DNA from 4 places in the Mesorhizobium sp. WSM4819 genome. Region 3 is predicted to be linked to each of the others. Evidence: predicted binding sites of a transcription regulator. Region 3 holds the regulator's gene; each other region holds the start of a gene.
What was found. Region 3 encodes PhoB, which activates phosphate uptake and scavenging genes when phosphate is short. Its sites were predicted from a motif close to TGTCATNNANCTGTCAT; they were not measured.

Region 1 (7,654 bases), on a different contig from region 3:
ATCGCTTCCATGATCGCGGCCGGACCCGAGGCAAAACGTCCGCCCCACATCTGGTTGCTGGCCTTCTTGTCGCTCATCGCTATAACCCGTGCTCCGGAGCAGTTTTAAAAAATGGCAGACGGCAATCGATTTTTCCCGGCCCCGCGCCTCATCCTCGCCGCTTTGGTGGCAGGCGTGCTTGCCGGCGCGGTCGCGGTATATGTCAGCGAAAGCGGTTCTGGCAACAACGCCCCCGCTCAAGTCGCGGTTGGCGACAGCAAGGACGATGTCGCCTGCGCCGCCAAGGCCGACCGCGCCAAGGCGGTCGCGGCGGCTGCCACCGGTCAGGTTGCCGCACTTTTGCCGGCCGATCCGCCGCAATCGCTGAAGGGCCTTGCCTTCAACAGCCCCGACGGCAAGCCGATGACGCTCGCCGACCATGCCGGCAAGACGGTGCTGCTCAATCTGTGGGCGACATGGTGCGCGCCCTGCCGCGCCGAAATGCCGGCACTCGACGCGCTGCAGAACGAAATGGGCAGCGATGCCTTCGAGGTCGTCGCGGTCAATGTCGATGCCGGCGACGACAGCAAGCCGAAGAAGTTCCTCGAGGAGACCGGCGTCAAGGCGCTCGGCTACTACCGCGATTCGACGATGGCGCTGTTCAACGATCTCAAGACACGCGGCCTGGCGCTCGGCCTGCCGGTCACCATGCTGATCGACGGTGAAGGCTGCCTGATTGCCCACATGAACGGCCCGGCAGAATGGTCGAGCCCGGACGCCAAGCGGCTGGTCGAGACGGCGCTCGGCAAGTCTGACTAATGCATGTCGCGCAATAGAGCGCCCTTAGGAGGCGCCGGCGATTGCCGGCCGTCGTCGTTGTTCGATTGGTGAGCCGGCTTGGCAATTCCTTTCCATCGGCTCCTATTCGGAAGCGCACGCCACTTTAAGTGGAAATCAAGTTCATCGGCCTGCAACAAAACCGTTGTCCAATTGTCATGGGCGGCACATATTGGCTTTGCGAGAGTGCCCCTTTCGCCAATGACAAACGGGAGATGAAACATGAAGTTCTTCGGCTTCGCGGCCGGTGTCGCCGCCACCTTGACCCTGCTTTCCACCACCTCCGCCTTCGCCGTCACGCAGATCAGCTGGTGGCACGCCATGACCGGCGCCAACGCCGAGGTCGTCGGCAAGATCTCCAAGGATTTCAACGCCAGCCAGAGCGACTATGAACTGGTTCCGGTGTTCAAGGGCACCTATCCGGAGACGCTGAACGCCGGCATCGCCGCTTTCCGCGCCGGACAGGCGCCCGACATCCTCCAGGTGTTCGACGTCGGCACCGGCGTGATGATGGCGGCCGAGGGTGCGATCAAGCCGGTTGCCGAGGTGATGACCGGTGCCGGTATGACCTTCGACAAGAGCCAGTATCTGCCCGGTATCGTCGGCTATTATTCGAAGCCGGACGGCACCATGCTGTCCTTCCCCTACAACTCCTCCTCGCCGATCCTCTACTACAACAAGGATATCTTCCAGAAGGCCGGCCTCGACGTGAACAATCCGCCCAAGACCTGGAATGAGGTGTGGGAAGCCGCCAAGAAGATCAAGACGAGCGGCGCCGCCCCTTGTGGCTATACCTCGACCTGGCTGACCTGGATCCATCTGGAGAATTTCGCGGCGTGGAATGATGTGTCGTGGGCGACCCAGCAGAACGGTCTGGCCGGCGGTGATGTCGAACTCAAGATCAACGCGCCGATTTTCGTCAACCACTTCCAGGCGCTCGCAGACCTCGCCAAGGACGGCACCTTCAAATATGGCGGGCGCACCTCCGAAGCCAAGCAGATCTTCCTTGCCGGCGAATGCGGCATCTTCACCGAATCGTCGGGCGGCCTCGGCGACATCGTCAAGTCCGGCATGAACTATGGCATCGGCCAGCTTCCCTACGACAGCGACGCCAAGGGCGCGCCGCAGAACACCACGCCGGGCGGCGCCAGCCTGTGGGTGTTCGGCGCCAAGTCGGACGAGCAATACAAGGGCGTTGCGGCGTTCTTCGCCTATTTGTCCAAGACCGATGTGCAGGACTATCTGCACCAGAAGTCGGGATACCTGCCGGTGACGCTCGCTGCCTACGAGGCGACCAAGAAATCGGGCTTCTATGACAAGAACCCCGGCCGTGAGACACCCATCCTGCAAATGACGGGCAAGGCGCCGACCGACAACTCGAAGGGCGTGCGCCTGCCGAACCTGCCGCAAGTGCGCGATATCCAGAACGAGGAGTTCGAGAAGATGCTGGCCGGCCAGCAAACCGCTCAGCAGGCGCTTGACAACGCGGTCACGCGCGGCAACGCCGCAATCAAGGAAGCGCTGGAGAACTGACGGGATTATCTCGGTTGGTGTCTGTTTGAATATCGCCCACGCGAGTTCGCGTGGGCGTCCCCGAGATAGCGAAGGAAATCAGCCTGTCTCCCCGCGTCGTCTTTCCCAACAAGATCCTGCCCTACCTGCTGGTGGCGCCGCAACTCGCCATAACACTGGTTTTCTTCTACTGGCCGGCTGGTCAGGCGCTTTACCAGTCGATGCTCAGGCAGGATCCGTTCGGGCTGAGGACCAGGTTCGTCTGGTTTGCCAATTTCCGCAAGGTGCTGGCCGATCCGGCCTACCTCAATTCGATCAAGGTCACCGTGGTGTTCTCGCTTGCGACCGCGATCGTCGCGATGTGCGTGGCGCTTTTGCTTGCGGTCATGGCCGAGAAGGCGGTGCGCGGCAAAGGCCTCTACCGCACGCTGTTGATATGGCCTTATGCCGTGGCGCCGGCGATTGCCGGCATGCTGTGGCTGTTTCTGTTCAATCCTTCGATCGGCTCGTTGGCGTATTTGCTGAGAAGCCTCGGCATCGCATGGGATCCGCTGCTCAACGGAACCCACGCCATGATCCTGCTGGTGTCGGCGGCTGCCTGGAAGCAGATCAGCTACAATTTCCTGTTCTTCGTAGCCGGTCTGCAGGCAGTGCCGAAAACGCTGATCGAGGCGGCGGCCATGGACGGCGCCGGCGAGACTAAGCGCTTCTGGACCATCGTCTTCCCGCTGCTCGCGCCGACCACCTTTTTCCTGCTGGTCGTCAACACCGTCTATGCCCTGTTCGACACGTTCGGCATCGTTCATGCCGTCACCGGCGGCGGGCCGGGCAAGGCGACCGAGACCCTGGTCTACAAGGTCTACAATGATGGTTTCGTCAATCTGATCCTGGGCGACTCGGCGGCGCAGTCGGTCATCCTGATGGCGATCGTCATTGCGCTCACCGCCATCCAGTTCCGCTACGTGGAACGCAAAGTCCACTACGGCTGAGGGCAGCGATGATCGGCCAGTCCCCGCTCCGCACCTTCATCGCCCATGCCGTGCTGATCCTCGGTATATTGATCGTGGCTTTCCCGATCTACTACACGTTCGTCGCCTCGACACACACGCTGCAAACCATCCTCAGGCCGCCGCTGCCGCTTTTGCCCGGCGGCCAGCTCTGGAACAACTACAGCGAGGCGCTGTTCGGCGGCATTGGCCGCATCGGCGGTGTCAGCGTCGGCCAACTGCTCCTCAACACCACGATCATGGCGCTCGGTGTTGCGGTGGGAAAGATCTGCATCTCGATCCTGTCGGCCTATGCGATCGTGTTCTTCCGCTTTCCCCTGCGCATGACCTTCTTCTGGCTGATCTTCATCACCTTGATGCTTCCCGTCGAGGTGCGCATCCTGCCGACCTACAAGGTGATGGTCGATCTCGGCATGATCGACACCTATGCCGGCCTGATCATCCCGCTGATCGCCTCGGCCACCGCGACGCTGCTGTTCCGCCAGTTCTTCATGACCATACCGGGCGAATTGGTCGAGGCGGCGCGCGTCGACGGCGCCGGGCCATGGCGCTTCTTCTTCGATATTCTGTTGCCATTGTCGCGCACCAACATCGCGGCGCTGTTCGTGATCCTCTTCATCTACGGCTGGACGCAGTATCTTTGGCCGCTGCTGGTCACCAACAGCAACGACATGAACACCATCGTCATCGCGTTGAGAAAGATGGTTTCCTTCGCCGATGCCGATACCGAATGGCACCTGGTCATGGTCACGGCGATGCTGGCCATCGTGCCGCCGATCCTGGTGGTGGTGCTGATGCAACGCTGGTTCGTGCGCGGCCTGGTCGAATCCGAAAAGTGAGAAGCTGATGGCGACCGTCGATCTGAAGGACGTGAAGAAGGTCTATCCCAGCGGCGTCGAAGCCGTGAAGGGGGTCTCCATCGCCATTCCCGACAAGGAGCTTTGCGTGCTGGTCGGTCCCTCCGGTTGCGGCAAGTCGACGCTGCTGAGGATGATCGCCGGTTTGGAGACCATTTCCGCCGGCACAGTCGCCATCGACGGCAAGGTGGTCAACGCCATCGGCCCGACCGAGCGCGACATCGCCATGGTGTTCCAGAACTACGCGCTTTACCCGCATATGAAAGTTTATGACAACATGGCCTATGGCCTGCGCAATCGCGGCACGCCGAAGGACGAGATCGACAGCAGGGTGCGTTCGACCGCCAAGGTGCTGGAGCTTTCGGCGCTGCTCGACCGGCGGCCGCGCGAGCTTTCCGGCGGTCAACGCCAGCGTGTCGCCATGGGCCGCGCCATCGTGCGCAATCCGAAGGTCTTCCTGTTCGACGAGCCGCTCAGCAATCTCGATGCCAAATTGCGCGGGCAGATGCGGGTCGAGATCAAGAACTTGCAGCGCACGCTCGGCGTCACCTCGGTCTATGTCACTCACGACCAGCTCGAGGCGATGACGCTGGCCGACATCCTTGTTGTCATGAACGCCGGGCTGGTCGAGCAAACGGGCGCGCCGCTCGACATCTACGAAAAGCCGGCGTCGATCTTCGTCGCTTCCTTCATCGGCGCGCCGCCGATGAATCTTCTGGCGCTGACCGGAAGTTCCTCAGGCCCGATGCTGGCTGACGGCACCGCGATCGGCTTTGCGGCTCCCGGAACACAAGCCGTGACGCTGGGGTTTCGCCCTGAAGATGCCGACGTCACCTTCGATGCGGAGGCGCTGCCCGGTGCGCTCGTCCTGCCGGCGACAGTCGAAGCGGTCGAGCCGGTCGGGGCCGAAAGCTTTCTTCACTGCGCCGCAGCCGGCAGCCGTATCATCGTGCGCGTCTCAGGGCGCGCCACCGCAGCGCCCGGCGAGCAGTTGCGTGTCGTGGCCATTGCCGAAAAGCTGCACTGGTTCGATCAGGCCGGCAAGCGGGTCGATTGAAGCCGGCCTGTCGGCCTGATCGGCGCGCTACCCGAGCGTTCAGGCAAACACATGCGCCTTGCCCGACACCGTCAGTCGGACGATCTCGCCAACCACCGGTGTGTCCATGCCTGGCTTGCGCAGGACCAGTGGCGTGTTGCCGATCGCGGCTGCGTCCGGCGGATCGGGACTGTTCAAGAGCCGCACCGCGATGGTGCACGTCGAGCCGGCGAATTCGGATTCCGTCACTTCGCCGAACAGCATGTCCGGCGTGCCCGACATGCCTTCGCGCGATGTTCGTTTCAACAGCACCTGTTCCGGCCGCAGCATGATGCGGGCGAGATCGCGCCGCTCGGTGCTGTCGACGGCGATGCGGCCGAGCGGCGAGCTGGCGAAGCCGTCCGCGATCTTGGCCGGCAGGATGATGGCGTCGCCGAGGAATTCGGCGACCATCCGGTCCTTCGGCTTGAGATAAAGCTCGCGCGGCGTGCCGACCTGCGAGAATTTGCCTTCGCGCATCACCGCGACCTGGCTGGCAAAGGACAGCGCCTCGGCCTGGTCGTGCGTGACCAGGATCGTGGTGATGCCGGCGGCCTCCAGAAGCTCGGCCACCGCCTTGCGCATCGATGCGCGCAGGCCGGTGTCAAGCGCCGAGAACGGCTCGTCGAGCAGCATCAGCCGCGGCTTCATGGCCATGGCCCGGGCCAGCGCCACACGCTGCTGCTGACCGCCTGAGAGCTCGTGCGGCCGCCGTTTCAGGATCGCCTTGTCGAGCCCGACGATATAGGCGAGCTCGGTGATACGCTCGCTGCGCTTGTCCTGGTGATGCCGCATGCCGAAACCGATATTGGCGGCGATGCTCAGATGCGGGAACAGGGCGCCGTCCTGCGCCACCACGCCGATGCCGCGCCGATATGCCGGCACCGCGGCGCCGCCATTGGCCAGCACCTCGCCGTCGAGCACGATGCGACCCTGGTCCGGCACTTCGAAGCCGGCGATCAACCGCAGCAAGGTCGTCTTGCCGCAGCCGGACGGCCCGACGATCGCCGTGCGGCTGCCGCTGGCCACGCTGAGGTCGACGCCGGCCAGTGCGGCCACCGGGCCGTAGTGCTTGTGCACATCGGTGAGTTCGAGGAAGCTCATCGCCCGGCCATCCGCTTCGACTGGACGTAGAGCAGCCAGGTCAGCGGCAGCGACATCGCCACCATGATGAGCGCGTAAGGTGCGGCGGACGCATAGTCAATCTCGCCGCTGTGGGCCCAGAACGCCATCGCCAGCGTGCGGGTGCCGTTAGGCGCCAGCATCTGCGTGGCGGTCAATTCGTTCATGATGCCGAGCGCCACCAGCGCCATGCCCGCCGCGGCACCCGGCGCCGACAGGCGGATCGTCGTCGACCACAGCGCCCTGAGCGGTGGCCGGCCGAGACTGGCGGCGGCGCGTTCGAGCTCGACCGGCGCCTGCGCGATCGACGCCCGCAGGCTGATCAGGGCGCGCGGCAGGAACATCAGCGCATAGGCTACGAGGATCGTGAACAGGGTCTGATAGAGCGGCAGGGCGATGCGCACCGTGATGGTGACCAGCGCCAGCGCCACGACGACGCCTGGCAGCGAGCCGACGATGTAGTTGCAGCCCTCCAGAAGGCGCTGCAGCGGCCCCGGCGCGCGGATCGAGATCCAGGCCATCGGCATGGCGGCGATTGTGGCGAGCAGGGCGCCGGCGAGCGCCAGGAAAAGGGTCTGGCCGAGCGCCAGGCCGATCTCATCGAGGCGCCAGACATCGGCGCCGCCGGCCACAAGCCAGCGGCCGATGGTGACGAACGGCACGCCGAGCGCCAGCAGCGCGGTGACGACGGGCAGAGCCAAGCACGGGATGGTGGCGCGGCCGAGCCTTGTGCGTTGCTGCTGCCGCGCGGCGCCCGAGCCGACGCGGGCATAGCGCTCCTCGCCGCGCACCAGCACTTCGATCCCGAGCAGCACGAAACAGCATGTCACCAGCACCGCAGCCAGCATGTTGGCGGCGGGGCCGTTGAAGGTCGACTGGAACTGGTCGACGATCGCCGTGGTGAAGGTATCGAAGCGGATGAACACGTAGAGGCCGTACTCGGCCAGGAGATGCAGGCCGACCAGCAGTGAGCCGCCGCAGATGGCGAGCCTGAGTTGCGGCAGCACGACCCGCCGGAACACGCGCCATGGCCCGAGGCCGACGGCTGCCGCGGCATCTTCGAGAGCAGGATCGAGCCGGCGCAAGGCTGCCGCCACCGGCAGATAGAGGAACGGGAAATAGGCGACGACGGAAACCAGGACGCCGGCCCACAGCCCGTGCAGTCCCGGCACCAGGGTAATCCAGGCGTAGCTGTGGACGAAGGCGGGGATGGCGAGCGGCGCCACCGACAGCCAGGCCCACAGCCGGGCACCGGGAAGGCTGCT
Region 2 (7,654 bases), on a different contig from region 3:
CAGCGCGGGACGATGCCCAGCCGGACAGCGATCTTGATCTGTTCATCGACTATGACCCGGCGCGGCGCTTTTCTCTGATGGACCTGGTCGGGATCAAGCAATTTCTGGAAGAGAAGATGTCAACGGAAATCGACATCACCACGCGTGACAGCCTTCATCCCATGTTGAAGGCCGAGATCGAACGATCGGCCGTGCGCGTATTCTGATGGCCGTCCGCCGGATCGAGCCTATCCTGGCCGAGATCATGGCGGCTTTGGATGGCATCAGCACTGCCACCGCCGGCAAGACTCTGGACGACTTTCGTGACGACTGGCTGCTTCGTCATGGCGTGGAGCGCGGCATCGAGATTATTTCCGAAGCCACCCGACACATCCCGGACGACTTGCTCGCTCTTGCTCCAGAAATTCCCTGGAAACAGATTCGTGGAATTGGCAACGTTTTGCGTCACGAATACCACAAGACTTCCGACGCCATCGTCTGGACCGTAGTGACAGACAGTCTGTCGCCGCTCCGCCTAGCTGTTGAGCGCATACTCGAGGCGTCGCGGCGCAAGTAGCTGCTGCAACTACCCCTTCTTTGCGAGCCAAACGAGCCGCTTTCTGCTCGGCAGCGAAATACTGCTTGCAAAACGCAATCGGTCTAGATAGAAACAACTGCTTGCATTTCACAACTGGATTAGAGGGAGGTCCTCATGTCAAAGCTTCGCGTCAACGCTTTCACCGTATCTATCGACGGCTTCGGCGCCGGTCCCGACCAGGACCTGAAAGAGCCGCTGGGCGTCGGCGGGGAAGCCCTGCACACATGGATGTTCGGCACCCGAAGCTTCCGCAACATGTCCGGCGAAGATGGCGGGACCACGGATACCGACGACGCGTTCGTAACGCGCAGCTTCGAAAACACCGGCGCGTGGATCATGGGCCGCAACATGTTCGGACCGATCCGCGGCGCTTGGCCCGATGACACCTGGAAGGGCTGGTGGGGAGACAATCCGCCCTACCATGTGCCGGTTTTCGTACTCACCCACCATCCGCAGGAACCTATCGTCATGGAGGGCGGCACGACTTTCCATTTCGTGACCAACGGCATTCACTCGGCGCTGGAAAAGGCAAAAGCCGCGGCTGACGGCAAGGATGTCCGGCTCGGCGGCGGCGTCGCCACGATCCGGCAATATCTGAGGGAAAAGCTCATCGACGACATGCATCTGGCGATATCGCCGATGCTGCTCGGCTCAGGCGAGAACCTTTTTGCCGGCATCGACATGGTCAAACTCGGCTACCGCTGCAGCGAGCAGGTGGGCACGCCGAATGCCATGCATGTCACCATCGAGCGGGCGTGAGCCTGGTTAAGTTCCCCCTTCTCCCCTTGTGGGAGAAGGGGGCCGAGCGAAGCTCGGTCGGATGAGACACATCGCCCGGCGCCGGGCGCCATCGTAGATGAAAGGTGCGCGGGCCGCTTCTCTGGTATATCGGCTTTGGACGCGCGAGCATCCGAGGCCGACACCCATTGTTGCTAGCGAGCACGCGATGAGACTGGCCCGCGCTGCTTTTAGGTATCATCGATTGTCGCCGCCGGGAACCCGGCGAGCACGTATGGCAGGCTCTGCTTTCCCGTCGCAGCGCAGCTCGCCCGTCCACCCGAACTGAGGAGAGGAAGCATGGTGGACGTTGTCATCGACTGTTGCGCGGGTCTTGATGTGCACCAGGGCACGATCGTGGCCTGCGTGTTGGGCGGCAAGAGCAACCGGGGGAGCAGAAGCCGCCCCGGCAAGACGATCAGGACCTTTGGCACGACGCGTGAGAAACTGCAGTCGCTTGTAGCATGGCTGAAGGCAGAAGAAGTCACCCATGCGTGCATGGAGGGGAGCGGGGTCTACTGGATGCCGGTCTTTGCCGCGCTGGAGGCGAGCGAGGCGGTCGCGCCGATCGTGGTGAACGCCAGCCACATTAAGAACGTGCCCGGCCGCAAGACCGACGTGAAGGATGCCGAGTGGCTTGCCCATCTGGTCCGCCTGGGCCTGGTGCGCAACAGCTTCGTGCCGGACAGGCCGTTCCGCGAGCTGCGCGAGCTCACGCGCTATCGGCGCAGCCTCGTCGAGACCCAGGCGTCGGAGCGGCAGCGGCTGATCAAGCTGCTGGAAGGCGCCGGCATCAAGCTGGCCGGCGTGCTCAGTGACGTGTTCGGTGTCAGCGGCCGGGCCATCGTGCGGGCGCTGATTGCCGGCACCCATACGCCGCAGCAAATGGCAGCGCTCGCCCGCGGCACAGCGCGCAAGAAGTATGCAGCCCTTGTTAAGGCCCTCGATGTGCGGCTCGAAGGTCATCAGCGCCTGATGCTGGAATGCCAGCTGCAGCGGGTCGAGAGGGCCGAGGCCGACATCGCCGCGCTTGACGTCGAGATCGATCGCCGCCTCGATCCCTATGCCGAGCACATGGCGGCCTTGCTGCGTGTGCCTGGCATCGACCGCGTGGTGGCCATCAGCGTGATCGCCGAGATCGGCATCGACGTCTCGATGTTCCCGACCGCTGCTCATCTTGCCGCCTGGGCCGGCGTCTGTCCGGGCAACCATCAGAGCGCCGGCAAGAGCAAGCCGACCAAAGCGCGCAAGGGCAATCGCCATCTCAAGACCGCCCTGTGCAATGCCGCCATCAGCGCCTCAAAGAAGACCGGCAGCTATTACAAGGCCAAATACCACAAGCTCAAGGCCCGCCGTGGCGGCGGCAAGGCCGCGCTTGCCCTCGCCCACAAGCTCCTGCTGGCCGTCTATCACGTGCTGCGCGGCTCACCCTTCCGCGATCTCGGCGAGACCTATCTCGACAAAATCAACGTCAAGCGATCCGCCGCCCGCCACGTCAAGTACCTCGAAAAGCTTGGTTTCTCCGTTAAAATCGAGCCCTTGGCCCAAGCCGCTATCTAATTGAAATGAAACAAAGTTTGAGGTTAGTTCATGGCAGGGTGTTCCAGCTTGGCGCACACCTACGTTCAAATCGGGCGCACAGCGCCAGGATCACCAGCGCCTCATTTCTTCCAACACCCCTCTTCCGTCTCGGCGCTGCGCGCCGATCCACCTTCTCCCACAAGGGGAGAAGGAAGAGGCGCGCTCCTCAATACTTCTCCGGAACATACAGCTCGCGCGGTAGCACCTGGCGCTCGTATTCTGGATTGAAGACGCGATCGGGCAGCGTGATCTCTTCGTGCGGCACTTCCTCATAAGGCATTTGCTTGAGGAGATGATCGATGCAGTTCAGCCGCGCCCGCTTCTTGTCGTTGCCCTCGACGATGAACCAGGGGGCTTCGGGAATGTTGGTGCGGGCGAAGGTCTCTTCCTTGGCCTTGGTATACTGTTCCCAGCGCACGCGCGACTGCAGGTCCATCGGCGACAGCTTCCACTGCTTCATCGGATCATGGATGCGCATCTGAAAGCGCATCTGCTGCTCCTCGTCGGTGATGGAGAACCAGTATTTGACCAGGGTGATGCCGGAGCGGACCAGCATGCGCTCGAACTCCGGCACGTCGCGAAAAAACTCCTCGACCTGGTCCGGCTCGGCGAAGCCCATCACACGTTCGACGCCGGAGCGGTTATACCAGGAGCGGTCGAACAGCACGATCTCGCCGCCTGCCGGCAGATGCGGCACGTAGCGCTGAAAATACCATTGCGATTTCTCGCGCTCGGTCGGCGCAGGAAGTGCGACGACGCGGCAGATGCGCGGATTGAGCCGCTGGGTGATGCGCTTGATGACGCCCCCCTTGCCGGCCGAATCGCGGCCCTCGAAAACCACCACCAGCTTCTTCCTGGTGTAAGCCACCCAGGACTGCAGCTTGATCAATTCGGATTGCAGCGTGATCAGGTCGCGAAAATATTGCGGGCGATCCATCGAGGGCGGATGCGCGTTCTTGTAGATCCTGGCGATTTCCAGCGACAGCGCCGGTTCCGACATCTCCAGCTCGTAGTCCTCGTCGAGCGTGTCGGCGAGTTCCGCTTCCAGCCAGTCCCTGGCGGGAGAATTCTGTTTTGCTTCGGTCATTTATGCTGCTCCGCGTGCACGCCCGCGTCGGCCTCGGCCTGCCGGCCGAGATCGGACACCTTGAGCCGACTTGCATATAGGCCGGCAATGACGGTTTTATTGCAGCCGGCCCGCACGCCGGTCGCCCAACTCCGCGAGATGTGATCGATCAGCCTGCCTGGCACGCACGACAAGCGGCTCGAATTGTCCTACAAATGCCAGGTTTCCCCGAGCAACCTTCAAAGCACCCTTTTCAACGCAATCGCGAGGATCTGACATGGAATACCGCACACTCGGCCGTTCCGGGCTGAAGGTTTCGACGCTGACCATGGGCACCATGACTTTTGGCGGCGCTGGCGCATTTTCGGCGGTCGGCAAGACCGATCTCGACGAGGCACGCCGGATGATCGACCTCTGCATCGATGCCGGCATCAATCTCATCGACACCGCCAATGTCTATTCGAACGGGCTTTCGGAAGAGATCATCGGCGAAGCGCTCGGCGGCAAACGCAAGGGCGATGTGCTGATCGCCTCCAAGGCGCGCATGCGGATCGGCGACGGTCCCAACGATGAGGGCCTGTCGCGCTATCATCTGATCCGCGAGTGCGAGAAGAGCCTGAAGCGCCTCAGGACCGACGTCATCGACATCTATTTCCTGCACGAATGGGACGGCACGACGCCGCTCGAAGAGACCATCGCCGCGCTCGACACGCTCGTCAGCCAGGGCAAGATCCGCTATGTCGGCTGCTCCAACTATTCCGGCTGGCAAGTGATGAAGGCGCTGGGGATCAGCGACCGCCAGCACCAGCCGCGCTTCGTCACCCAGCAAATCCACTACACGCTGGAAGCGCGCGAAGCCGAATATGAACTGCTGCCGATCTCGGTCGACCAGGGGCTTGGCGTGCTGGTATGGAGCCCGCTCGCCGGTGGACTGCTGTCCGGCAAATACCACCGCGACCAGGCCACCGCCCGCCAGATCAGCGGCTGGACCGAACCGCCGATCCGCGACGAGGACCGGCTGTGGCGGATCGTAGACGTGCTTTCCCATATTGGCGAGAACCATGGCGTTTCGGCGGCGCAGGTGGCGCTTGCCTGGCTGCTCGGCCGGCCCGCGGTCAGTTCGCTGGTGATCGGCGGACGGACCGAAGTGCAGTTCAAGGACAATATCGCCGCAGCCGGCCTGGTGCTGACCAGCGATGAGCGCGCACGCCTCGACGCTGTGAGCCGCCCGCCCGTTCTCTACCCCTATTGGCACCAGCAATTCACGGCAAAAGACCGGTTTGGTCCGGCCGATCTGGTTCTTGACCGGGAGGACATCTGACAACGATCCGGATCAGCTCGAAGTCGCCGCGGGCTTAGCCTGAAATAAAACGCCAGACCTCGGGATCAGGCTCGATCTGGCCGCTGAGCACGAAATATTTGTAGAGCACGAGCAAGCAGATCGCCTGCTCGGCCCGCTCGTCGGCGAACTTGCGGCAATAGGCGTTGGCGGCGGCAACGATGCGTTCGGCCTCAGTCGGATGCCGTTCGAGATATTGCACCCGCTCGGCAAGATCCGTGAAATCGGGTTCGAGCGGCACATAGTGAACACCAGCCACGAGTTCGCTTTCGGCGAACCATGTCTCATATGTCGGCGGTGGCATCAGGCACAGCGAATTCGAACTCATGACCCATTTCAAGTTGGTCGCCACATCGTTGCCTTCGAGCGAAATGATGTAGCGACAGCGCCGCTGCTGGTCGATGCTCAGATAAGACTTGCGATATTCCGGCGCTGCCGTCGGTTTGGGCGTTCCGACATCGCAAAAGGGCAGATCGCGCGCAACCTCCAGAAGCAAGGTCCTTATCGGGTTGTTGAGCTCGCCGCGCCACACCGCAACCGGAAGCTTGTCCGCGAAGGCTACATCGTCGGCGGGCATGTGAAAGTGGCGGAACTTGTTGAGCTTGAACAGCACCCCGTTGCTGTTGTCGCCGGCGATCGGCCGATCCTTGACGATCGACGGTATCGCAGGCACGTCGACGACGTCGCCGAATTCGAGATCGATGCGCAAATCGGGATCGAAGTAGCGGGTAAATTCCTTCAGATCGTAGTAATACATGCTCCGGCCTCTCGGTAGCCGGCTGACCGGCACGGCCCCGCCGCTCGGCGCGAAAGCGTCCTGCAATCTGTTGTAGCAGTTGAGACGCGCCCGGACCGATCCGTCCGAAAGCCTGGCCTGATCGAGCAACCCGGCGAGCCTGCGGCGGAACAGCGCCTGCGGTGCGATATCGCGCACGGCATTGCGCGCATAGTAGAATAGCTTCTGTGCGTTTCTTTGAAGGGTGGCCATCGGTCACTTGGTGAAAAATCGGCTTGTGATTTGCCCCCGGTCCCTCCTACACCATTGTGCCGGCTATCTTGCAAGCCACGGAACCGTGTTCAGCCGGCCTGCCTGGCTGTCCATGGAGCCGATCGCTCTTTGCGGTGTTGTGTTTGTAGCCCAATGCTCCTAGGCAGGGCTAAGAACCTTTGGGATTGTGAAAGGAAGAGATATGGCGCGAGCACCGAATTACGGCCAGGAACGCAAGGAACGCGACCGGCAGAAGGCTGCCAAGAAGGCGGAAAAGCAAGCGGCCAAGGTTGCAGCCAAGGAACGTTCGAAGCCGGAAGACGAGACCACGTCCGAGACCGAAACGGAAACCGCAGAGTAAACTGCAGGGCAATCGCTTCATAGTGACGGCGAGAAGGGAACTGGCCGCAACTTTGGCGCGCTTTCTGCAACGCCGGAGATTGGCGAAACCCTTGGTGCAGGCCGCTTTCTCCCGTCCGGTGAGAAATGCCCGGTCCACCCTCCGCAGCTGCTGCGGAGGACGGGCAGGGCAAGAGGGGCAGCGCAAGCTGAAGCGATTGCCCCTTAGTAAAAGCGCACCCGGCCCGCGAGGCGGATCAGATCAGATTTCGCTGCGTCTTCAGACCGGCGCCTTGTCGCTGACGAAAACGTTCACTTCGCGGGCGGCGGCGATGAAGGCACGCCTTGCGATCATTGCCGGTTTGTCGCCGGCCAGCGCATCATGGCAGGCCTGCAGCGCTTCGCGATGCTTTGGACTGCGCTTGCCGGGCCAGTTGTTGAGGAGGTAGTCGGAAGCCTCGCGGGCTGTGCGCAAGAGCTGAGTGGTTCCCGCCGCGCCCTTGACGGTCACGGGTGTTTCAAATCGGTTGTTTTCCATCGCCGCTCTTACGCCATCGCCGCTCGCGAAGCGAGCGCGAAAGTGGTTGCCACCGCAATCACGCCGCGAAGCTGCTAATCCCCTGGCAGGCAGGCCGCGCCAGTTCTTGTGCAATGATGCCGTCGAGAGGCTGCCGGACAGGACAGACATGCCGCAAGACCCTGCCACCCAAGGCGCCCACAATATCCATTGGCGCCGCAATCTCGCCGTGTGCTTTGCCGGCTCGTTCAGCACGCTTGTCGCCATGACTCTGCTGTTGCCCTTCCTGCCGCTTTACGTCGAGCAGCTGGGCGCCGAGGGCCACGCGGCTGTTGTGCAGTGGTCCGGCATCGCCTATGGCGCGACCTTCTTCGCCGCCGCGCTGGTCGCGCCGCTGTGGGGACGGCTTGGCGACCGCTACGGCCGCAAGCTGATGCTGGTGCGCGCCAGTTTCGGCATGGCCGTCTGCA
Region 3 (7,654 bases):
TCGGAATGGCGCATGCGCTCGGCGAAACCGCGCCGTTGCTGATGATCGGCATGGTCGCCTTCATCGTCGACATTCCCGGCGGCTTCACCGATCCCGCAACGATCCTGCCGGTGCAGATATTCATGTGGGCGGATTTCCCGGAAGCGGGGTTCCAGCAGAAGACTTCGGCGGCGATTTTGATTTTGCTGGTGTTTTTGGTCATCATGAATGCCATCGCGGTGATACTGCGCAGGCGCTTCGAGCGGCGCTGGTAAGGAGTAGAGGATATGAACATCATGACGGAAGCCGGCGTCGAGCAGAAACTGAGCAGCACAACCAACGCCCCTTCGATCAAGATGAAGGGCGAAAAGGTCTCCGTTCACTACGGCGAGAAGCGAGCACTGTTCGACGTCGATCTCGATGTCCGCGAGCATCAGGTGACGGCGTTGATCGGCCCATCGGGCTGCGGCAAGTCGACGTTCCTGCGTTGCCTGAACCGAATGAATGACACCATCGATATCGCGCGGGTGAGCGGCAAGATCACGCTGGACGGCGAGGACGTCTACGATCCGAAAATCGATGTCGTCGAGTTGCGAGCTCGCGTCGGCATGGTATTCCAGAAGCCGAACCCGTTTCCGAAGTCGATCTACGAAAACGTCGCCTACGGTCCGCGCATTCACGGCCTTGCCAGGACCAAAGCCGAGTTGGACGGCATCGTCGAATCGAGCCTGAAGAAGGCCGGCCTGTTCAACGAGGTCAAGGATCGCCTGCTCGAGTCGGGTACCGGCCTGTCCGGCGGACAGCAGCAGCGCCTGTGCATCGCGCGCGCCATCGCCGTGTCGCCGGAAGTGATCCTGATGGACGAGCCCTGTTCGGCGCTCGATCCGATCGCCACCGCCCGCGTCGAGGAACTGATCGACGAACTGCGCCAGAACTATACGATCGTCATCGTCACCCATTCGATGCAGCAGGCGGCGCGCGTGTCGCAACGCACGGCGATGTTCCATCTCGGCTATCTGGTCGAGGAGGGCGCGACCGACAAGATGTTCACCAACCCGGACGACAAGCGCACCCAGGACTATATCACCGGCCGGTTCGGCTGAGCGGTCCGGCGAATTTCGAACACGAGGACAGCACCATGGGTGAACACACCGTCGCATCTTTCGACGAGGAACTGGAGCACATCGACAGGCTGATCCGCGACATGGACGAGCTTGCCGCCGCAATGGTCGCAGCCTCGATCCGCGCGCTGCTTGCGTCGGACAATGCGATGGCGCAGCGCGTCGTCTCGGACGACGCCATCATGGATGCGCGGCAGCGCGAGCTCGACGACAGCGCCATCACGCTGATCGCCAAGCGGCAGCCGATGGCGCAGGATCTGCGCGCCGTGGTTGGCGCAATCCGCATGGCCGGCGATCTCGAGCGCATCGGCGACCTGGCCAAGAACATAGCCAAGCGGGTCAGCGCAGTCGGGCAGAGCGCGACGCCGCATAATCTGTCGCACGGTATTGACGCGATGGCGGATCTCGTTCTTGTGCAGCTGCGCGGCGTGGTCGAGCACTATGTGTCGCGCGATGCCGGCGCGTTGAAGGAACTGCGCGCCGACGACCAGAAGATCGACGTGAAATACACGGCGGTTTTTCGCGAGCTCCTGACCTACATGATGGAGGATCCGCGCAACATCACCGCCTGCACGCACCTTCTGTTCTGCGCCAAGAATCTCGAGCGTATCGGCGATCACGTCACCAACATCGCCGAAAACGCCTACTTTGTCGTGACCGGGCAGCAATTGCCGGCGGATCGCCCGAAGCTCGACGAAACGACGATGTCGGCGCCGGCGACATGACAGGAGTGACCGGCCGATGATCGCGCCGCGCATCATGGTGGTGGAGGATGAAGAGCCGCTGGGCGTCCTCCTCCGTTATAATCTGGAATCCGAAGGCTATCAGGTCGAGGTGGTGACGCGCGGCGACGAGGCCGAAATCCGGCTGCAGGAAAACGTGCCCGATCTTTTGGTGCTCGACTGGATGGTGCCGGCGGTTTCCGGCATCGAGCTTTGCCGGCGGCTTCGGGTGCGCCCCGAAACCGAGCGGCTGCCGATCATCATGCTGACCGCGCGCGGCGAGGAGAGCGACCGGGTGCGCGGCCTTTCGACCGGAGCCGACGACTATCTGGTCAAGCCGTTCTCGACACCGGAATTCATGGCCAGGGTCAAGGCGCTGCTGCGCCGCGCCAAGCCGGAAGTGCTGTCCAGCGTGCTCAAGGTCGGCGACATCATGCTCGATCGTGAATCGCACCGGGTCTATCGCAAGAAGAGCGAGATCCGGCTCGGGCCGACCGAATTCCGGCTGCTCGAATTCATGATGCGGCACCCGGGTCGGGTCTTCTCGCGCAGCCAGTTGCTCGACAATGTCTGGGGCGAGACGATCTACATCGACGAGCGCACCGTGGACGTCCATGTCGGCCGGTTGCGCAAGGCGGTCAACAATGGTCGCATGCCCGATGTCATCCGCACCATCCGTGGCGCCGGCTATGCGATCAGGGAAGACTAGCTGATACCTGCGCTTCCGGCGTACCCCAGAGTACGCTCCGCTCCGGTTCTCGGAACCCACCATTCTCGACTCGGCCTGACCTGAATCTCAACACACCCCAAGTCGCGACCCGGGAATCCCTGCCTTCGGATTCAAGCCACGTTCTTTCCGACCGAGCCGGCTCGTGCCTGGATGCTCGGCGCGAAAATCTCCTGATCGACGAAGCTCAGCGCCCGCATGGCGCAGCCTTCGCGGATCAGCGGCAACTCATTCGGCTCGGTGTCGAAGGAAATCGAACCCGAATGCTGGCCGCCGGCGGTCTGGGCGATGGCCGCGCGCAGGGCCGGCTCGATCAGGTCGAAGGCGGCAGCGCTCGCGCCGACCATGGCCACCGGCGCAGGATCGATCAGCGCAAACAGGCTGCCGAGCCCGAAGCCGAGCGCCTCGCCGGCCTTGCGGTAGGCTTCGCGCTCCGGTCCGTCCATCTCGCGCGCCCGGGCCGCCAAGGCCCGCATGTCGGCGTCGCTGACATCGGCGACCGGCTCGGCGTTCTCGCTCAACAGCCTTGCGTTGCGCCAGATGGCGTAGTTGCCGGCATAAGCCTCGACGCAGCCGCGCCGCCCGCAGCGGCAAAGCGCGCCGCCCGGCCGATGGATCATGTGGCCGAATTCGCCGCCTGAGGAGTGGGTGCCGGTGAACAGCTCGCCCTTCAGCACCAGCCCCATACCGATGCCGTGCGAGAGCAGGATGGCGATGAAATCGTCGCGGTAGCGATCCGGATGGCGCCAGCGCAGCGCCACGGCCATCATGTTGCAGTCGTTCTCCATGATGGCCGGGATGCCGAACTCGCGTTCCAGAATGTCGGCGAAGGCGATGTTCGTCTGCGGCGTGATCGGCGACCACAACATGGCGCGCGCGTGGGAATCGGTGATGCCCTGGATCGCCAGCGCGATGCGGGCGACGCTTTGGACATCGAGGTCGGGATCTTCGAGCCGGCGCCGGACGATGGCGACACATTCGTCGATCAGCGCGTCACGCGACATGGTCAGCGTGTCCAGCCGGCGCTGTTCCTCGGCGACCACTTGTCCGGCATAATCGATGACGGCGACCGACAGGAAATTCAGCGACAACACGACGGCCAACACCGCAGCGGCTTGCGGATTGAGGCTGAGGCCGACCTGCGGCCGGCCGCGTTTCAGCGAAACCGTCTCGCTCGCCTTGCTCTCGGCCAGGATGCCTTCCTGGATCAGGTCGGCAGATATCGCCGATATGGTCGAATGGCTAAGGCCGGTGGTCGCGGCAATCTCGGTCCGCGACGGCTGGCCTGCGCGGCGCACGGCCGAAATCACCATCGCCCGGTTGCGCCGGCGCAGATCGTCATGACGGATTCCCACCGACATTTTTTGTTCCTCCTCATCGCCGCGGCCGCTCATGAATCGGAAGCCGTCGGTAATGTCCGACAAATACTGGCAGAAGCAGAAGGGGCTGTCATTATTATTCCGAGCCTCGAAAAAAAGACCGACAGGACGTCAAAATCCATCAGAATTGGTGTTGACAGTGCTTCGGCGTTGGACCAGTATTTTTTCGAGGCTCGAAAAAATAGGAGCCTTTGTGCCGGCCTTCGGGCCAGTTGGTCGCGCCCTACGCGGCGCAGGGAGGAATATCATGAAGAGATTCGCAGCCGCCATTCTGGCGGGGGTCGCCATGTCGCTGACGCTCGCGTCGGCCGCGCAGGCCAAGGACAAGGTCATTGGCGTTTCGTGGTCGAACTTCCAGGAAGAGCGTTGGAAGACCGACGAAGCCGCCATGAAGGCGGCGATCGATGCCGCCGGCGACAAATATATCTCCGCTGACGCGCAGTCCAATCCCGGCAAGCAGTTGACCGACGTCGAGAGCCTGATCTCGCAGGGCGCCAACGCGCTGATCATCCTTGCGCAGGATGCCTCGGCCATCGGTCCGGCGGTGCAGAAGGCGCTGGACGAAGGCATTCCGGTCGTCGGCTATGACCGGCTGATCGAGAACAAGGACGTCTTCTATCTGACCTTCGACAACCAGGAAGTCGGCCGCATGCAGGCCCGCGAAGTGTTCAAGGTGGCGCCGGAAGGCAATTACGTCTTCATCAAGGGCTCGGGCGCCGACCCTAATGCCGATTTCCTGTTCGCCGGCTCCATGGAGGTGCTCAAGGATGCCATCGACAGCGGCAAGATCAAGAATGTCGGCGAGGCTTATACGGACGGCTGGCTTCCCGCCAACGCCCAGAAGAACATGGAACAGTTCCTGACCGCCAACGACAACAAGGTCGATGCGGTGGTTGCCGCCAATGACGGCACCGCCGGTGGCGTCGTCGCGGCGCTGACGGCGCAAGGACTGGCCGGATCCGTCCCGGTTTCGGGCCAGGACGGCGACCATGCCGCGCTGAACCGCATCGCGCTCGGCACGCAGACCGTCTCGGTGTGGAAAGACGCGCGCGAGCTCGGCAAGAACGCTGCCGAGATCGCCTCGCAGCTGGCCGACGGCAAGCCGATGACAGATATTGCCGGCGTCAAGGACTTCACCACGCCCGGCGGCAATGTCGTCAAGTCGCTGTTCCTGACGCCGATTGCCATCACCAGGGACAATCTCAACGTCGTCATCGACGCCGGCTGGATCCAGCAGGAAGAGGTCTGCGCCGGCGTGGCAGCGGGCACTGTACCGGTCTGCAACTGATCCGCTTTCGCCAAAAAACCTGAGACGCCGCGGTTTCACGCCGCGGCGTTTTTTTCAAAAGAGTTGTTTTCCCGCGTCTCGCGGGTAACGTTTATGCTGCTTCCGGCATCCGCGGCAGACGGCAACGGTGGGAGGACATCATGACCGACACGACTTCCAACACGCCGGCTGCCGATCGGGCGCGTGAATCCGCGCTCAGCCCCTTCGGCCGCTTCCTCAAGGCAACCGAGCTCGACATACGCATGCTCGGCATGGTCGGCGCGCTGATGATCATCTGGGTTGGAATCCACATCCTGTCGGGTGGGCTTTTCCTCACGCCGCGCAATCTCTGGAACCTGTCGGTGCAGACTTCCTCGGTCGCGATCATGGCGACCGGCATGGTGCTGGTCATCGTGATGCGCAACATCGATCTTTCGGTCGGCTCCGTCGAAGGCGTGATCGGCATGGTGATGGGCGTTGCCCAGGCAGAATTCCTCGTCCGCGTCATGGGATTCCAGCTTGGAAATCCCTGGATATGGGTCATCGCATTGGCTGCCGGCGTGGCGCTCGGCCTGATGATCGGCGCGCTTCAGGGCTTCATCATCGCCTATCTCGAGGTTCCGGCCTTCATCGTGACGCTGGGCGGCCTGCTGATCTGGCGCGGCATGGCGTGGCTGATGACGAGCGGGCGCACGGTCGCGCCGCTCGATGCCACGTTCCAGCTGATGGGTGGCGGGCCGCGTGGCTCGATTGGGGCGACCGCGAGCTGGATCGTCGGCATTCTCGCCTGTGTGGCCGTCGCCTTGATGCTGCTCAACGGCCGGTCGCAGCGCAAGCGCTTCAAGTTTCCGTTGCGCCCGGTCTGGGCGGAGAGCCTGCTTGGTGTTGTCGCCTGCGCCGCCATCCTCGGCGCCGTCTGGATCGCCAATTCCTATCCCTGGCCGATCGGCATCGTTCGCCAATACGCCCAGCGGACCGGCATCACCATCCCCGAAGGCGGGCTGTTCATCGCCCATGGCATCGCCATACCGGTGCTGATCGCGGTCGCAGTCGGCATCGTCATGACCTTCATCACCCGGCGCACCCGTTTCGGCCGCTACGTCTTTGCCATTGGCGGCAACCCGGAAGCGGCGGAACTCGCCGGCATCAACACGCGCTGGGTGACCATGAAAGTGTTCATGATCATGGGCGTTCTGGCCGCGATCAGCGCGGCAATTGCTTCGGCCCGCCTCAATGCGGCGACCAATGCGCTGGGCACGCTGGACGAACTCTTGGTCATCGCAGCAGCCGTCATCGGCGGCACGTCGCTGGCCGGCGGCTCCGGCACGGTGCTCGGCGCCATGCTAGGCGCGCTTCTGATGCAGTCGCTGCAGTCCGGCATGGTGTTGCTCGGCATCGATTCGCCGCTTCAGAGCGTCGTCGTCGGCGCCGTGCTGGTCGTGGCCGTCTGGCTCGACACAGTCTACCGCAAGCGGGTCTGAGCATGATCCCGAGCCGAAGGTCCGCGTCAGCGAAAAGTGGACATCCGTTTCGGTCCAGCATCATGCTCGGCAAAACCATGGAAAGGAACGATCATGGCTGACACGACTGCTCCCACGCCACTGATCGATATGCGCAACATCTCGATTGCCTTCGGCGGCATTCGCGCCGTCGACGATGCGTCGATCGACCTTTTCCCGGGCGAGGTCGTGGCGCTGCTCGGCCACAACGGTGCGGGAAAGTCGACGCTGATCAAGATCCTGTCCGGCGCCTACAAGCGCGATTCGGGCCAGATCTTCGTCAATGGCGAGGAGGCTTCGATCGCTAATCCGCGCGACGCCAAGAAATACGGCATCGAGACGATCTACCAGACGCTGGCGCTCGCCGACAATGTCGACGCCGCCGCCAACCTGTTCCTCGGCCGCGAACTGATGACCGGCTGGGGCACGCTCGACGATGGCGCAATGGAGGCCGAGGCGCGCAAGGTGATGGGCAGGCTCAATCCCCGCTTCCAGCGCTTCAAGGAACCGGTGGTCAAACTTTCGGGCGGCCAGCGGCAGTCGGTGGCGATCGCGCGCGCCATCCTGTTCAACGCCCGCATCCTGATCATGGATGAGCCGACGGCGGCGCTGGGACCGCAGGAAACGGCGCAGGTCGGCGAACTGGTCATGCAGCTCAAGGCCGACGGCATCGGCATCTTCCTGATCAGCCATGACATCCACGATGTGTTCGAGCTTGCCGACCGCGTCTGCGTCATGAAGAATGGTCGGGTCGTTGGCACGGCGCGCACCGGCGACGTGACCCAGGACGAGGTGCTCGGCATGATCATTCTGGGCAAGTGCCCGCCCGGCGCCATTCCGGGACCAGGCGCGCTGAAGATCGCCGCCTGAAGCGCCAAATACCTGTCATGTGTGTGCCAGCCGTCATGATGGTTTGGCCGCGCCATTGTGTTGCCACGGGGACTTGCCCATAAGATGGGG
Region 4 (7,654 bases), on a different contig from region 3:
TCAGCACGAATTTGTCTGAAAGGACGGCATCGAGACGGCCGTTCATCAGGTCGGCGACCGCCTCCTCCTGGGTTGGATAGAGCTTCGCCTCGGCGCCGGCCTTGCCATAGACATCCTGGGCATAGTCGGCCTGGGTGGTCGAAGCCTGGGCGCCGACTGTCTTGCCGGCGAGTGCCGCCGGTTCGGTCGAGGCAATATCGCTGTCCTTCAAGGCCACCAGCGAAAGCGGCGTCGTATAGTATTTGTTGGTGAAGGAGACCTGCTTCTTGCGCTCCTCGGTAATGCTCATGGACGCGATGATGGCGTCGAATTTTTTGGCCTGGAGCGCCGGGATCATGCCGTCCCAGTCCTGCGTGACAAGTTCGCATTCGACCTTCATCTGAGCGCAAAGCGCATTGGTGATGTCGATGTCGAAGCCGACGAGCTTGCCATCCGCGGTGATGGTGTTGAACGGCGGATAGGCGCCTTCAGTGGCGATCTTCAACTTTTCCTGTGCTTGCGCCGACAGCGACCCGACTGACATCGCCAGCATGACGGCTGTTGCTGCCGATGCGATCCATCTTGAAATCTGCATTTTTTGTTCCCCTTGTTCCAACCGTATTGACGGCTAAGACAGCCAAGCACGACCCGTAAGGTCAGGCAAGCATGGTCTGATCTTAGCGGGCGATCAGCGCGCGGCGCGAAAATGCTTGGACAGTTTCAGGCCCTGCGCCTGATAGTTCGAGCCGAGATCTGTGCCGTAGAGCGCCTGCGGCCGCTTCAGCATGTGCTCGTAGACCAGCCGTCCGACGATCTGGCCGTGGTCGAGGATGAACGGCACTTCGTGGCTGCGCACTTCGAGCACGGCCCGGCTGCCGGTGCCGCCCGAGGCCGAATGGCCGAAACCCGGATCGAAGAAACCGGCATAGTGGACGCGGAATTCGCCGACCAGCGGATCGAAGGGCGTCATCTCGGCGGCATAGAGCGGCGGCACATGCACCGCTTCCTGGCTGACGAGGATATAAAATTCGTCCGGATCGAGCACCAGTTCGCCGGCGCCGCTCTTGTAGAGCGGGTCCCAGAAATCGACGACATCCTGCGCGGCGCGCTTGTCGACATCGACCAGGCCGGTGTGGTGCTTGCCGCGGTAGCCGACCAGCCCGTCCTTGTCGCCATCGAGGTCGATCGACAGTGCGATGCCGCCGCCGGAAATGTTCGGCGGCTCGGTGGCGACGAGCGTCTCGGCACGGTGCAATTCGTGCAGCTCGCTTTCCGACAAAAGCGCATTGCCGGTGCGGAACCGTATCTGCGACAGCCGCGAGCCGGCGCGGACGATGATCGGAAAGGTGCGCGGGCTGACTTCGAGATAGAGCGGGCCGTTGTAGCCGGCAGCGATCTTGTCGAACTCGTGGCCGCGATCGGTCATCACCCGGGTGAAGATGTCGAGCCGCCCGGTCGAGCTTTTTGGGTTGGCCGAGGCGGAAATGTTTGCCGGAAGCGCTAGGCTCTCGAGCAGCGGCACGATATAGACGCAGCCCGTCTCCAGCACCGCACCATCGGTGAGATTGATTTCGTGCAGCTTCAGGCGGTCGAGTTTTTCAGCAACCCTGTGGTTGGGGCCGGGCAGGAAGGAGGCGCGCACCCGCCAGGCCTTGTCGCCAAGCCTGAGGTCCAGGCTGGCCGGCTGGACCTGGTCGGCGTCGAGCGCGCGCGGCGACTTCAGCGCGCCCGACTGGTACAGCACGGAAATATCCTGATCCGGAAGAATGCCTGTCTGCCGCAAAGCTGGCTCCGCTCGAAGGCCGGGCGTGGTCTCGTCTTGTCGCAGGTTCTTGCCGTGGAACCCGCTGGTACAAACCTCTTAATCATGCCGGCAATTGACGCAAGCGCGGTGCAGGTCTAAAGGATCGTTATCCCGTGGTGATTTGGCCGGTCGGCTTGCAGCCACGTTAAACAAGTCGCTAAAGGACCGTCGGGCCGAAAGGCCGTACGACCGGTTGCGACTTTCGCGGCCGGTTTTTTTGTGTTTGGACCATTTTTTGTGTTTGGAACAAGGTGATGACGAGCAAAACGCGCAACTGGAAGCCTCAGACCGCCCTCGTGCATGCAGGAACGCTGCGTTCCGGCTTCGGCGAAACCTCCGAGGCGATGTATCTCACGCAAGGCTATGTCTACGACACGGCGCAGGCGGCGGAAGCCCGCTTCAAGGGCGAGGAACCGGGCTTCATCTATTCGCGCTATGCCAATCCGACGGTCGACATGTTCGAGAAGCGCATGTGTGCGCTGGAAGGTGCCGAAGATGCCCGCGCCACCGCATCCGGCATGGCGGCGGTGACGGCGGCGTTGCTGTGCAGTGCCCGGGCCGGCGACCACATCGTGGCGGCGCGCGCGCTGTTCGGCTCCTGTCGCTGGGTGGTCGAGACGCTGGCGCCGAAATACGGCATCGAGGCGACGCTGGTCGACGGCACCGACATCGCCAATTGGGAAAAGGCGGTCAGGCCCAACACCAAGTTGTTCTTCCTTGAAAGCCCGACCAATCCAACGCTGGAGGTCGTCGACATCGCAGCCGTGGCCTCGCTTGCCGATTCGATCGGCGCGCGGCTGATCGTCGACAACGTTTTTGCCACGCCCTTGCAGCAGAAGCCGTTGCAACTCGGCGCCCATATCGTCGTGTATTCGGCGACCAAGCACATCGACGGTCAGGGGCGCTGCCTCGGCGGCATCATCCTGTCGGACAAGAAGTGGATCGACGAGAATTTGCACGACTACTTCCGCCACACCGGTCCCAGCCTCTCGCCCTTCAATGCCTGGACGCTGCTGAAGGGCTTGGAGACGCTGCCGCTGCGCGTGCGCCAGCAGACGGAAAGTGCCGGCCGGATCGCGGACTTCCTCGCCGAGCGATCGGAAATTGTCCGCGTCATCTATCCCGGCCGCGCCGATCACCCGCAGGCGGCGATCGTCAAGAAGCAGATGTCGGGCGGCTCGACGCTGATCTGCCTCGACGTCAAGGGAGGCAAGCAGGCGGCCTTCGCCTTCCAGAACGCGCTCGATGTCGTGCTGATCTCCAACAATCTCGGTGACGCCAAGAGCCTGATCACCCATCCGGCGACGACGACACACAAGAATCTGAGCGACGAGGCGCGGGCCGAACTTGGCATCGGGCCAGGCACGCTCAGGCTGTCCGTCGGACTGGAGGACACTGACGACCTGCTCGAAGACATCGAGCAGGCCTTGAAAGCCGCCAGGTAGGGATACGCGCCGAACTGCTGCGCTCTGATCTGCAAAGCAGGCGGGGTCAGGCGCCCGACGGCGTCTCTTCCAATTCCGCAACGGCGCTGGTTTGGATGGTCATCGTGTTGCCGCGCCAGTCGACGGCACCGCTGAGCCAGCCGCGCACCCAGATGGCGGGAAGCATCACGTCCCGCGCAACCATCGCCGGCATCATGCGCAGCGACAGGTGCCAGCCCTTGGCCGAGGCGAGAGCGCATTCCGGCAGATAGGCGACTATCAGCACGGCGATGGCGGTAGCCGGCAGGCTGAAACCGGCGCCTGCTGCCGCAACCAGCGCAAGCACCAGCGGCGGCGCCGCTCCGATCAGGATCTCGGGCGCGAAAAACAGTGGGAAGGTGACGCGACGGAGGCGTGCCCAGCGGGCCTGGCGCGACCAGATTTCGCCAAATGTGCGCAAGCCGAGCGGCTGTTCGAAGGGCGCGGCAACGAGATTGACGCGCAGTCCGAGCCCGTTGACCAGCTTGGTCGCGGCGGCATCCTCGGCAATCTCGGCGGCAAGCGCACGGATGCCGCCATTGGCGTCGAGCAATGGCTTGTTCCACAGCATGCTCTTGCCCTGGGCGAAACCGAGGCCGAGCGCCTCGCCGGTATATTGCCAGCGCGCCTGCAGCGTGTTGAGGAAAGCGCATTCGACCTCCGCCCAGAACCCGTCCGGCCGCGAGGCGATCGGCGTCGAGCAGACGAGGCCGGTGTCCTGCCGCCATGCCGTCATCAGATGCTGGACATAGTCCCTCGGCATCAGGACGTTGGAATCGGCAAGGATGACCCAGTGGTGGCGCGCGGCCTCCCAGGCCTTCACGCAATTGTTGAGTTTCGGATTGCCGCTGATGCGGTCGTCGCCGACCAGCAGCCGGGCCGGCACGGCCGGAAAGCGGGCTATCGCATCGGTGATCGGCCCGACCACCGGGTCGTCGGCATGGGCGACGCAGAAAATGAGCTCATAGTGCGGCCAATCGAGCGAGAAGGCGCGCTCGAGCGTCTCCTCGGTAAACGGCTCGACGCCGCGCGACGGCACGACGATCGACACCGGCGGCGCCTCGACGGCTGGCGGCGTGATCCTGCCAGGCCGCTTCAGCTTCAACGAAGCGAGCAGGATGCTGGCGAGATTGACAACAAGCAGAGCTATGGAAAGCAAGGCGGCTGTGACTGTCAATTCCATCAATATCTGGTCGCTCCAGAAAAAACCGGCCGCATGAAGCCGTTTTCAACAGTTCGACAGAATGCTGAGTCGCCCGGCCCTGCACACCATCCCCGGCCCTGCACACCATCATTGTCACGTGTCACTTAAATGACATTGTTGTTCGGCACCTGCGCTTAACAAATTCGGGCAACGATGGCAGACACCGAGGGGACGCACCCCGTTGACCGAACTGCGGAGAGGGTCGAATGTTCCGTCTGCATAGTGTGGAGTGATTTATGTACAGCGCCGTCACGCGCGACATCGAAGTGCAGGTCAGGCCGTTCTATCTGGAAGATCGCTCCGACCCGTCGGAGAACCGCTATGTCTGGGGCTACCAGGTGACCATCGACAACCAGTCGGATGAATTCGTGCAGCTTCTGTCGCGCTATTGGCAGATCACCGACGGCACCGGCCGGGTCGAAGAGGTGCGCGGCGCCGGCGTTGTCGGCGACCAGCCTGAACTCAATCCCGGCGATAGTTATCAGTATACGTCTGGCTGCCCACTCTCGACGCCATCCGGCATCATGGTCGGCCACTACACGATGCGCAATAAGCGGGGTGAGACGTTCGACGTCGCCATCCCCGCCTTTTCGCTCGACCTGCCGGGCACGCGGCGGACGGTGAACTGAGGCTCACTTGGGCTTCTCGCCCCAGGGCGAGGGGCGAGAAACCAAGCTCTGCGAAGGCACCGAGGCAGCACTGACGCCGGCTATTGAGCCGCAGCAAATTCCGCCGGGTCGAAGTCATATTGCTTCGAGCAGAATTCGCAGGCGACGTGAATGCCGCCATCCTCGGTGCTGTCCCTGATCTCGTCGGCGGAGAAGCCTCCAAGAATGCCGCGGATCTTCTCCCTGGAGCATGAGCACTGGTCGGCTACCGGCACGCCGCCGAAGACGCGCACGCCGTGCTCGTGGAACAGCCGGTAAAGCAACCGCTCGGCGCCGATCGTCGGGTCGATCAGTTCCGTCGGCTCGATGGTGCCAAGCAACGCCAGCAGTTCCTGCCAGGAATTGTCGGCCGGATCATGGATCTCCTCGCGCGGATCGCCGTCGCCACCCGGAAGGTCGGGCACGCGCATGCGCTCCGCCGATTGCGGCAGGAACTGTGCCAGGATGCCACCGGCGCGCCATTGCTCGCGGGCACCGCCGATGCCGGGCGTCAACAGCTTGGCCACCGAAAGCCTGAGATCGGTCGGGATCTGCTCCGACTGCCGGAAATAGGTGCGGGCGGCCTCCTCCAGCGTCTCGCCGTCGAGTTGGACGATGCCCTGATAGCGCTGCGTGTGGGCGCCCTGGTCGATAGTCAGCGCCAGCACACCGCTGCCGAGCAGCGTCCGCTGCGAGGTCTCGCCGGCAGAAATCAGTGCCTCCAGCCGGTCGGCGTCGAAGCGGGCATAGGCGCGCAGCGCATGCGGCGTGGAAAAATCCGCCACCAGCATGTCGACCGGCCCGTCGGTGCGGGTCTGCAGGATAAACTTGCCTTCGAACTTGAGCGAGGTGCCGAGCAGCACCGTCAGCACGCAGGCTTCCGCCAGCAGGCGGGCGACCGGCTCGGGATAGTCATGACGGCTGAGGATCGCGTCGAGCATCGGCCCGAGCTGGACGGTGCGGCCGCGCACGTCGAGCGGGCCGACCTCGAAGGGCACGACATGATCGTCGCCGGCGTAGCCGAATTCGCCGAGTTTGGGTTGATGTTCAGCCAATTGACGGGTTTCCAACATGACAAAGCTCCGGGGCGCGGCGATGCCGCCCTCCGGGGCGCATGCGTCGAAACGCGCTCGATTTGCGTGATGCGCCTGAGATAGGCATCACGCACTCCCGGATCAAGGCGGCCGGGATCAAGGCGGCCCGGATCACGGTGACCAGGATCACAGCAGCCCGGATCAAGCGCCGAGGCACCAGGCCAAAACCGCCTTCTGGGCGTGGAGCCGGTTCTCGGCCTCGTCGAACACCACCGAATGCGGGCCGTCGATGACTTCGTCGGTGACCTCCTCGCCGCGATGCGCCGGCAGGCAGTGCATGAACAACGCGTCGGGCTTTGCCTTCGCCATCAGTGCCGCATTGACCTGATAGGGTGAGAAGACATTGTGGCCGCGAGCACGGTGCTCCTGGCCCATCGACACCCAGCAATCGGTAACGACACAGTCGGCCTCGTGGACGGCCTCCTCGGGCGAGCGGGTGAAGTTCAACTTGCCGCCATGCGCCCTCGACCAGTCGACATGCTTCTGCGCCGGCTCGCTGCCTTCCGGCACGGCCACGTTGAGGTTGAAGCGGAACCGCGCCGAGGCCTCCAGCAGCGAATGCAGCACGTTGTTGCCGTCGCCGGTCCAGGCGATGGTCTTGCCGGCGACCGGGCCGCGATGCTCCTCGAAGGTCATGATGTCGGCCATCAGCTGGCAGGGATGGGTGTCGTCGGTCAACCCGTTGATGACGGGGACGGTCGCGTTCTCGGTCAGCTCCAGCAGCCGGTCATGCGACGTGGTGCGGATCATGATCGCATCGACATAGCGCGACAGCACCTTGGCCGTGTCGGCGATGGTTTCGGAGCGGCCGAGCTGCATCTCGGCGCCGGTCAGCATGATGGTCTCGCCGCCGAGCTGGCGCATGCCGACGTCGAAGGACACGCGCGTGCGCGTCGACGGCTTGTCGAAGATCATCGCCAGCACCTTGCCTTCAAGCGGTTTTGTCCACTCGCCAGCCTTGAGCCTTGCCTTTCGCACGACGGCATCGTCCAGCATAAGGCGCAGATCGCCCTCGGAAACGGCGGAAAGATCGGTGAAATGGCGAAGGCTCATGTGGGTCTTCCGACTGTTATTTCGCCGCAGCCGCGGCGATGGCGTCCGACAGGCCCCGGGCGCCGGCGCGGATGCGGTCGAGCGCCGCATGGATCTCGGCGTCGGTGACGGTGAGCGGCGGCAGCAGGCGAAGAACGTTGTCGCCGGCCGGAACCGCCAGCAGATGCTGGTCGCGCAACGCCATGTTCACCTTGGTGTTGGGCGCGGCGCATTTCAGGCCAAGCATCAGGCCGCTGCCTCTGATGTCTTCAATGACATCGGGAAATTCGTCGGCGACACCCGCCAGCCCCTGCTTCAGCAGCAACGCCTTGCGCTGCACATCCTCCAGAAAACCGTCTGCCAGTACGACGTCGAGCACGGCGTTGCCGACCGCCATCGCCAGCGGATTGCCGCCGAAAGTCGTGCCGTGC

Region 1: ugpB (sn-glycerol-3-phosphate ABC transporter substrate-binding protein UgpB) is a predicted target of PhoB. The motif match lies at 960-976, and genes of this name have one in related genera.
Region 2: ppk2 (polyphosphate kinase 2) is a predicted target of PhoB. The motif match lies at 4,110-4,126, and genes of this name have one in related genera.
Region 4: AC0L18_RS02370 (ceramide glucosyltransferase) is a predicted target of PhoB. The motif match lies at 4,548-4,564, and genes of this name have one in related genera.

The regions. Positions count from the first base shown of each region.
Region 1 covers NZ_JBVVQO010000049.1:36,584-44,237, reverse strand. The annotation lists gene argH (argininosuccinate lyase) at 1-77, opposite strand, end outside; gene tlpA (thiol:disulfide interchange protein TlpA) at 112-798, shown strand; gene ugpB (sn-glycerol-3-phosphate ABC transporter substrate-binding protein UgpB) at 1,039-2,349, shown strand; gene ugpA (sn-glycerol-3-phosphate ABC transporter permease UgpA) at 2,433-3,317, shown strand; gene ugpE (sn-glycerol-3-phosphate ABC transporter permease UgpE) at 3,326-4,174, shown strand; gene AC0L18_RS29475 (sn-glycerol-3-phosphate import ATP-binding protein UgpC) at 4,182-5,249, shown strand; gene AC0L18_RS29470 (ABC transporter ATP-binding protein) at 5,289-6,371, opposite strand; gene AC0L18_RS29465 (ABC transporter permease) at 6,368-7,654, opposite strand, start outside.
Region 2 covers NZ_JBVVQO010000018.1:45,575-53,228, reverse strand. The annotation lists gene AC0L18_RS17770 (nucleotidyltransferase family protein) at 1-206, shown strand, start outside; gene AC0L18_RS17765 (HepT-like ribonuclease domain-containing protein) at 206-556, shown strand; gene AC0L18_RS17760 (dihydrofolate reductase family protein) at 692-1,336, shown strand; gene AC0L18_RS17755 (IS110 family RNA-guided transposase) at 1,655-2,914, shown strand; gene ppk2 (polyphosphate kinase 2) at 3,102-4,022, opposite strand; gene AC0L18_RS17745 (aldo/keto reductase) at 4,279-5,322, shown strand; gene AC0L18_RS17740 (glycosyl transferase family 90) at 5,357-6,328, opposite strand; gene AC0L18_RS17735 (hypothetical protein) at 6,531-6,689, shown strand; gene AC0L18_RS17730 (DUF982 domain-containing protein) at 6,948-7,205, opposite strand; gene AC0L18_RS17725 (multidrug efflux MFS transporter) at 7,354-7,654, shown strand, end outside.
Region 3 covers NZ_JBVVQO010000035.1:61,933-69,586, forward strand. The annotation lists gene pstA (phosphate ABC transporter permease PstA) at 1-254, shown strand, start outside; gene pstB (phosphate ABC transporter ATP-binding protein PstB) at 267-1,082, shown strand; gene phoU (phosphate signaling complex protein PhoU) at 1,118-1,825, shown strand; gene phoB (phosphate regulon transcriptional regulator PhoB) at 1,842-2,531, shown strand; gene AC0L18_RS25580 (ROK family protein) at 2,663-3,910, opposite strand; gene xylF (D-xylose ABC transporter substrate-binding protein) at 4,176-5,216, shown strand; gene AC0L18_RS25590 (sugar ABC transporter permease) at 5,357-6,676, shown strand; gene AC0L18_RS25595 (ATP-binding cassette domain-containing protein) at 6,770-7,564, shown strand.
Region 4 covers NZ_JBVVQO010000002.1:50,420-58,073, forward strand. The annotation lists gene AC0L18_RS02355 (ABC transporter substrate-binding protein) at 1-574, opposite strand, end outside; gene AC0L18_RS02360 (2'-deoxycytidine 5'-triphosphate deaminase) at 668-1,762, opposite strand; SAM riboswitch at 1,887-1,964, shown strand; gene AC0L18_RS02365 (O-succinylhomoserine sulfhydrylase) at 2,038-3,228, shown strand; gene AC0L18_RS02370 (ceramide glucosyltransferase) at 3,275-4,429, opposite strand; gene apaG (Co2+/Mg2+ efflux protein ApaG) at 4,687-5,079, shown strand; gene AC0L18_RS02380 (Hsp33 family molecular chaperone) at 5,160-6,170, opposite strand; gene argF (ornithine carbamoyltransferase) at 6,333-7,244, opposite strand; gene AC0L18_RS02390 (aspartate aminotransferase family protein) at 7,261-7,654, opposite strand, start outside.